2 regions of the Dictyobacter sp. Z7_2 genome follow, and region 2 is predicted to be linked to the other one. Evidence: riboswitches for the same ligand, from Rfam matches in the RefSeq annotation. Region 2 holds a riboswitch; the other holds the start of a gene.
What was found. A riboswitch is a leader RNA that binds a small molecule or an ion and turns the genes downstream of it on or off. The one in region 2 is predicted to bind FMN.

Region 1 (4,408 bases), 4.4 Mb from region 2:
CCTCGTCGCTAATTAATGCGCTCGCTCGCTCCAGATAGCTCACCATCAGATCGACCCCACGCTCAATCACATCCTCTTTCGAAGAAAAATACTTATAGAAGGTCGCCTTACTGATATCCATAGAGCGCACAATATCATCGATACGCTCATGACTAAATCCACGCTGCGTGATGCCAGGCAACAGCTTCTCAAGATACTTATCCACCTTCTCATCCCGCACATGCGCATTGGGTAACTCATTGTTCTCCACAGCAGGCCTCCCGCCCAATTTAGAACTTCCGACCACCTTAGTATAGCAGATAGCAGCAAAGACGTAAACGAATCGAACAAAGTAAACTAATCAGGCACTTTCAGTTTACTTTGTTCGATTCTAATAATGAAGCTCGGCTCGCGACTAAAGCTGTGCGCCCAGTCTTTGCTGGAGGTAGTCGCGACAGAGGATGAGGCTCTCTTTGGGCGTTGTCAGGGAGACGTCGATCTCGACGGTGATCCAGTCCTGATAGTTGACGTCAGCGAGGGCACTCATGATGGGTGTGTAGTCGATGATGCCTGTTCCCAGCTCGCTAAAGATCGGCAGCGACTCCGTCCCGGACGAGACTGGCGTTCCCGCTTGCTTGCTGCGACGCTCTTCGATGGCTCCGTCGCGCAGGTCTTTGACGTGCATGTAGCGCATGCGATCGCCATAGCGGCGGATGATCTGCGGAACATCGATCTCGGCGCAGGTTAGATGAGCGGTGTCGGGACAAAAATAGACGTAGCGTGGATCGGTCAGTTCCATGATGGTATCGATCTCGTGCTCGGTCTCGATCTCGGTGCCGAGATGCGGATGCACGCAGGCCAGAACGCCAAGATCATAGCAGGCACGCGCCGCTTCATTGATGGTCTGAGCGGCCTCCCGCAGAGCATCATCACTGGTGCCGCCGATCGTACGGGGGCCAGCAGGTCCAAATACCAGGCGATCAACTCCCAGACGTGCTAACAGACGAGCCAGGCGTACATTCGCCGCCACGGTCTCATTGCGACGCGTCGGATCGCTGAAGCGTCCTCCGCCATAGAGGGCCGAGAGCCGCAGATGATGCGACGCCAGCAGCTCGGTCAACTGCTCAGGCTTCTCTTCATAAGCCAGAGCAACATGCGAAAACGGCTCGCAGGCATGGAAACCAATCTCTTCTACTTCTTGCAAGCCCTGCTCAAAATGATCCCCCCAGGTGATCAGATGGCACGAAATAGGATTATTAATCATAGCTTTTCCTCAACATTGAACGTAGCTCATAGCGTCTACCTGACGAGCGATAAACACGCATTTATTCTATACATAATCTCGCCAGCCTCGGCTCACATGCAACCAGCATTGGTGCAATCAAAAAATCTTCCCCAAAACTATAATAAAATCAAGGGGTAGGAAGAATTCTCTTTCAGTGTATCATACAGCCGCATCACAGAGGTATTATCGAAGTATTAAAAGACATACAGTCTCACCTCAACATCGTATAGAAATCGTCATCGTACAGAAATCGTACAGGTAGCATAACTCAAACAAACACGTATACAGTGTAACAAAGCTATTCGAATCGCCCATCACTGACAAAGGAGCTTAAAAATCAGGTTTTTGTGAACTGATGCATTATTTTTTGCCGCTAATCAAGCATACTATAAAAGTTTCCTACTTGCCCGGTGCAACGTTTCTATACGACTCAGCACTTAAATTTTATAACTTACGCTATAACACTATCTGGATAGGATTATAGTATCTAATCAACGATACTATTCCATTCATGTATCGACAAAGGCCTTAAAAGTTATCGATTACAGGCTCCCAATGGACAAGTCTTCAACGCCACCAACGACTATCAGCAGCAGCAACACTGGATCGATCCAATTGGACAAAACATCTACGGAGGCAATTGGGGAGCACAACCCGATCTGAATTGCACTCCCCTCTCAAACTCAAACGACTGATCAATATCTTCGTTTAGACTGAAATACGAAAGACCGTACCCAATATTTGTTGGACAAAGGGAGCCAGAGCGGCAATAAGAATCGGACTGAGGAAAGAAATAATCTGGATACGTACAAAGGGCGAGTGAAAAACACCGAGATAGAGATCATTCCCTTGAGTCTTGCCAGCCTCTCAGAGAGATGTAGAGAAAGATATACACGCATTCTTCACGAGTGCCTTTTAAGCGGAAATAATATCTAAATATCAGAAACGCCAGCTAAAAACGTGCGCAAGTGTTGACAAAGTACCAGAATTTCATTACTATCTGAGTAGAAGAATTTTATATCATATGTCTTCGGGGCAGGGTGAGGATACATCATCAGGTGTTTCCAATTCCCGATCGGCGGTAAAGCCCGCGACCTACTGCATAGCTACGCTTGCACTGGTGGATCTGGGGAAGTTCCAGAGCCGACGGTATAGTCCGGATGGGAGAAGACACAGTCAGCAACAAAGACTCAAGGCTTTGTTGTGCCGCTGCTATGTGATCGATGCTATTCATTTCCTGGCATTGCTGAAGCTTGTCTTCAAGGACTGCTCTGCGTTGCCTGCATATATGAGATAGTGTCTTTTGCACACTTTTTTCTCCCCTCAAGACCTCTTCAGGTGCTTTCCCCCGTCCCGAAGCTTATCGCTTTGTGCCATGCAAGTAGGCCGTATTTCCAGTAGCGTCGCACGCGAGCGTGCGATGTCCACTCGACGTACGATCAGGCCCGTTTGCGTAGTACGAGTTCCTGGGACATCGCACGCGAGCGTGCGACACTACGCTGTTTTCATGACCTTTGACAGAGTACTATCTTGTGCGCATAATTTAGCTCTAGCAAATAAAAACTGGTTAGAAAACATCATAAGGAGTACCTTTCGCATGTCCAATCAGACAAACAACACATTTCACTATCTTTCAGTGGCGGAGGCGGTACGCGATATTCAGGCGGGCAAGATGGTTTTAATTACCGATGACGAGCAGCGTGAGAATGAGGCGGATCTCTGTCTGGCCGCTCAATTCGCCCAGCCCGAGTCGATCAACTTCTTGCTGCAATCAGCCCATGGACTTATCTGTGTGGCGATGGCGGGCGATCTGATCGATAAACTACAATTATCCCTCCTCCACGATCGTGGTGCCTCGCTTCAAGGTACAGCTTTTACGATGTCGGTGGATGCACTGCATGGGACCACAACGGGGATTTCAGCACACGATCGTGCACGTACGATCCGAGCGCTCGTCGATCCCACCACCCGACCAGATGATCTGGGACGTCCAGGACATGTCTTTCCGCTGCGCGCTCGTCCCGGAGGCTCACTTGAGCGTCGAGGACATACTGAAGCGTCCGTCGATCTCATGAACTTCGCTGGCCTGACACAGGCTGCCGTGATCTGCGAGGTGCTCGATCATACGGGAGAAGCGGCACGTGGACAAGCGCTCCATGAGCTCTCCAAGCAGTGGCAGATCGGAATTATCACCGTCGCAGCCATCGCCCGCTATCGTCAGGAGCATCATGTCACCCGCGTCGCACAGACACAGCTCCCGCTGCCAGAAGCCAAATTCAAAGCGTTCGCCTATCAGGAGCTCGACGCGCAAGAGCAATACATGGCGCTGACCCTGGGCAATATCGATGATCCGCAGGCAGAGGCTCCGCTGGTACGTCTTCATTCGGCCTGCGCCACCGGGGACATCTTTGGCTCGCAGCGCTGTGACTGTCAGGCGCAGCTACACGCCTCCCTGCATGCCATCGCAGCCGAAGGACGCGGCATCCTCATCTACATGCCGCAGGAGGGACGTGGCATCGGACTCACCGCCAAATTGCAGGCCTACGCCTTGCAGGATCAGGGCTTCGACACCATCGAGGCCAATGAAAAACTGGGATATCCCAGCGATGCCCGCAGCTATAACATCGCCATCGAAATACTCAAGGATCTCAACATCGCCCGCGCTCGCCTGCTGACCAACAATCCGCAGAAAATCCAGGCCCTTGCCGAAGCAGGGATCAACGTCGAACGCGTCCCATTAGAGATACTTCCTACCGCCGATAATATGCACTATTTACAAACAAAATTCGAGCGCATGGGACATATGTTAACGCCACATCATATTACTCCTGCAGCATTATAATTTTTTTATGGATCATACTTGAAAAGGAGTCCGATCATTATGCAATACCAGGTACAAGAGATGACGCTCGATGGCACGGGACTGCGCATCGGGATCATCGTGGCTCGCTATAACTGGCACATCACAGGAGCGCTCCTGAACCTGACACATCAGGAGCTACTGCGCCTGGGCACCGCCGAGGACCAAATTCATACCGTCTACGCGCCCGGCACCTACGAATTGGCCACCATCTCACAGGCAATGGCATCAACGAACCAGTACGATGCCATTATCTGCATTGGCTGCGTCATGAAAGGCGCTAC
Region 2 (4,408 bases):
AGGTTGTATCATTGCGGATGCCCCAACCATTTTTTTCATCAACAACGCCGGCCAGGGTGTATATGACAATATCGGAATCTGGAGAAACGTTTAGTCCATAAAAGAGACGATCATCACCTGTATTGGCAATGACTGTAATCTCCTCCTGTGGGACTACCTGGACAAGTCCTTGTAAGAAACGTGCAGCGCCGACACCACCGGCTAGAACAACAATCATATATTTACCTCAATCAAAACGAACTATTAAACTGTCTAAAGGAAGGCGAGCGCGCCGTTTCGGATCTGCTGCTGCATAGCCGACAGGAATGAGTGCCTGGGGGATAAGTTGAGTATCGAGATCGAGTGCTGCACATGCAATTTCAGGACAGAAGAGTGGAGCACACATCCAACCTGTATCTAGTCCTAGATCATAAGCTGTCAACAACATATTTTGAATGGCTGCACCAATGCTTTGTATGGCCATAGTCCTTTCATCTTCCTGGCGCTGAGCATCTGGATATTGATCCAGGTCACCCAGGTAGAGACAAGGCATGATCAGGGCTGGTGCGTGGAGAATGCGCTGGCGAGATTTTTCCAGGCGGATGGCAACAATATCGGACGATTCTCCATCCAGCTCCAGGTTTTGTTGCCAGGTTTGCCCCATGGCATCTGCAAGTTGTTTTTTCGGTCCCGGTTGTGTCAGGACCACAAAGCGCCAGGGCTGACGACCATGCGGTGATGGTGCCCAACGGGCGGCTTCGAGTATCTGCATGATGAATTCGCGCGGAACCGGCGTCTCTTGGAATTGACGCACACTACGACGACTGCTCATCAAGGTACTGAGATCGGCGACACGTTGGAGCGTTGTCGCTTGACGCGTCTCTCCTACGGAGGCTGTCCGTTCTTTTTTGTCTGTGTGGTTGGGTTCTGTCATGGATTTTTTGTGAACCTATTGAGACTAGCGGAACATATCAGTGGAACTATCACGTGTCAATGTATTGACGGTGCCCTCTCCCTGTATGTAGCGATATCCACGGATTAGAGCCACAGGGACGCGATCAATTTTGCCCATGACAAGTTCGGCGGCTGAAGATAGTTCGTCTGCAACTGCAATAATACTGGCGCGTAGTTCGTAACCATAGGCATCATGCTGTCCTCGATAGTCAGCCAACGCTTCCATGCCTGCGACGCCGATGGCCATGTTTACCTGACCATTGCGCCAGGCGCGTCCCCAGGTATCGGAAACGATGATGGCAATGTCTTCTTCCTGGCTTAAGTGTTGTAAGCGTGTACGAATTGTCCGTGCGGATTGATCGGAATCGTCAGGGAGAAGCGTCAAAAATTCTCCACCTTCGACATTAGATTCATCAACCCCTGCATTGGCGCAGATAAACCCATGCTGGGTTTCACTGATAAGTACACCGTGGTCCATGCGTACAATACGTTTGCTTTCGCGCAAGACCACTTCAACATGGCGAGCATCTTTATCATTACGTTCAGCGAACGCTTTCGCGAACTCCGAAGGTTCAATTGTGTTCAAATTGACGACACGTTTCTCCGCTTTGGAGATAATTTTTTGTGTCACGACCAACACATCACCTGGCTGTAATGTAAGCTGCTGGTGTTGGAGTGCCGCGTAGATAAGATCGCCAAGATCAGTGTCCGGATCAATCTCTCCAATACCAGTGATGGGAATAATGCGTAGTTCAGTGCTCATAGTCCTCCTCGTGAGAGTATTATATCTTTTTAGACGAGATCCTGCCAGACCAGATGGGTCTTGGATGCTTGTCTGTTGCTTAAGCGAACTATCAGCCATCATACCTGGCTGCGTGTCTCTACATTTGTATACATTGCTCAATCTTGTAACGTCATTGCTATGAAGACTTCATTCAGGCCTGAAGAGGCTCAGGGTGAAAATGAAATATGTCTGTCATGATATGGCAATGAGTAAATGGCTATTCAATTTACTCATATTATCGTAGGCATGAGTGATTTGATTTGAAAGGAATGAGCTGTCATGTTTAAAACCCTTGGGCACCTATTTTTAGGTTCTTTGTGCATTTATGGAGGATTTGGAGTATTCATTAATCCTGATCACGTGACGGAAGTGGTTGAGGCTAAAGGTTTACCTTATCCAAGGCAATTGGCAATTTTGAATGCGGCAGTGATGTTGATTGCTGGCTCAACGCTGGCATCCAGCGTGTTACCGAGATTGTCTGCTGCTCTCCTGACTGGTTCCGTGACTACGACAACAATTATTGGACATCCTTTTTGGAAAGAAAAAGAAGCCAAAGCTCGTCGGACTCAATCAGTGCAATTTTTTAAGAATCTTGCTTCGCTTGGCGGCTTTTTGCTTGTGCTGTCCGAAAGGAATAACTAAAATCAGATAGATGAAGATGTAGAAATAAAAATGTTGCAGGCTCATTTGTATAGCTTCAGTAAAGAGAAGGATGGGATACAAATGGGCTTTTTTGAGCTGTAATAACTTGATTCATGTCCTTGCATAACAGTATATGGATGTGACATACTTACACAAAGAGACCTTCGGGGCAGGGTGAAATTCCCGACCGGCGGTATGGTACAGATTTGTGAAAGATGTATCAAGCCCGCGAGTCTATCAGCAGTTATTTCTTGACTGATGATGCGACAGATTCGGTGTGATTCCGAAGCCGACGGTACAGTCCGGATGGGAGAAGGTTATACTATGGACCATAGCCGATGATAGTAATATCAGCGGCACTGTTGCATATGGAATCAGCTCGCTATGCAATGATGATCTGATCACATCTCCCTTACTTGTCCCCCTGGGTTAGTTAAATTGACATCACTCTTTTACCGCTCTTTCGTCTGTATGAGTGTATGCCAGTATTGGCTATGACCGAGGGATATGATTTCTATGAACGCAACTACTTCAAGGAATGATAGTGCACAACTCTCTGTGCGCAAAAATCGTTTTGAACAGGATGTGTCAACCACTAACGAAAGCTTGTTGCTATCTACTCAGCGTAGTAATAGGAAGACCTTTACGCCAGCGTTTTCTTTTCTTCCACCATTTATACTTGGACTTATTATCTTGCTACTCTGGTATGTGGCAACTGCCTCAGGTAGTATCAATGCTTTTATCTTGCCAGGGCCTAAGGATGTGTTTGCCAGCTTGATCGATGGTTTTAGTAGTGGTCTCTATTGGGTGCATATCGGTATTACGATACAGGAAAGCCTGCTGGGCTTTCTCCTGGCTGTATGCGTGGCTTTGCCTCTTGGCTATGGGATTGCTAAGTCGCGTTTGTTAGCACATACATTACAGCCGTATCTATCGGCCGGACAAGCAATCCCTGCTATTGTACTGGCACCATTCCTTTATCTCTGGGTTGGTCTGGGCGTGCTACCTGTAGTGATCATTTGTATGCTGGTAGTATTGTTTCCAATGATGATTAATACTGTTTTAGGGGTGCAGACGATTGAGCGCGAGTTGTTGGATGCAGCACGCCTTGAGGGCGCATCTGGTTGGTCGCTTTTGTCTTATATCGAATTCCCTCTTGCATTACCCTCTATTCTCGCAGCTGTACGCACCGGTCTGACGCTATCGATTACCGGTGCCCTGGTGGGAGAGTTCTTCTGTAGCCCTGATAGAGGGTTGGGTGCTCTCCTACAAATAGCATTACATGAATATAATATGCCATTTATGTTTGCGACAGTGCTTGTGCTAGGTGTACTGGCCTCACTTTATTACAGTGCAACCTGGCTGCTGGTTAAATTGGCGGAAGTGGTATATTAAAGATATGGAGAAACTGTTTCAATGGTAATATCTCGTCGTGTATCTGTGGTGTGGTCGGCTTTAGCGCTTGTGCTGATCTGTGGCATGTTCGTGACCGCCTGCGGCAATCCTGGATCGAGCACATCATCGACTTCAAATGGCAAAACATTACAAAATGTTTCGATCGGTTTGGGCTACAATCCTGATATTCAATTTGCCCCCTTTTATGTCGCGCAGAGCAAAGGTTACTATAAAGATGCTGGTCTTAATGTCACCTTCAACCATGGAATCGTCACTGATCTGATTGGAACCATGTTTGCTGGCAAGAACACATTTGTTTTTGCCAGTGGTGATGAGTTGTTGACGGCATTTGATAAGAATAAGAGTTTGCAGGCGGTTGACGTCGCTACAATCTTTCAGAAATATCCTGTCAGTATCATTGTCCCTAAGGACTCATCTATTAAGCAACTATCAGATCTCAAAGGACACACGATCGGTGTGCCGGGACTCTATGGTGCTACATATACTGGTTTGCTGGCGCTTCTGCAAGCAGGTCATCTGACATCTAACGATGTGAAGATACAATCGATTGGTTATAATCAAGTGGCGTCCTTGATGACACATAAAGAGGATGCTGTGGTTGGCTATTCCAATAATGAGCCACTGCAATTGGAG

Region 1: it holds a riboswitch for FMN, as region 2 does, so the genes downstream of both, ribA (GTP cyclohydrolase II) here and AC27N8_RS14305 (ABC transporter permease) in region 2, are expected to answer to the same signal.

Annotation. Positions count from the first base shown of each region.
Region 1 is NZ_BAAJPE010000002.1:4,540,798-4,545,205, reverse strand. It holds gene AC27N8_RS32435 (TetR/AcrR family transcriptional regulator) at 1-250, opposite strand, end outside; gene AC27N8_RS32430 (sugar phosphate isomerase/epimerase family protein) at 395-1,243, opposite strand; FMN riboswitch at 2,287-2,440, shown strand; gene ribA (GTP cyclohydrolase II) at 2,862-4,106, shown strand; gene ribH (6,7-dimethyl-8-ribityllumazine synthase) at 4,146-4,408, shown strand, end outside.
Region 2 is NZ_BAAJPE010000002.1:172,371-176,778, reverse strand. It holds gene cofD (2-phospho-L-lactate transferase) at 1-217, opposite strand, end outside; gene AC27N8_RS14320 (nitroreductase family protein) at 227-913, opposite strand; gene cofE (coenzyme F420-0:L-glutamate ligase) at 938-1,696, opposite strand; gene AC27N8_RS14310 (DoxX family protein) at 1,997-2,359, shown strand; FMN riboswitch at 2,516-2,681, shown strand; gene AC27N8_RS14305 (ABC transporter permease) at 2,876-3,754, shown strand; gene AC27N8_RS14300 (ABC transporter substrate-binding protein) at 3,776-4,408, shown strand, end outside.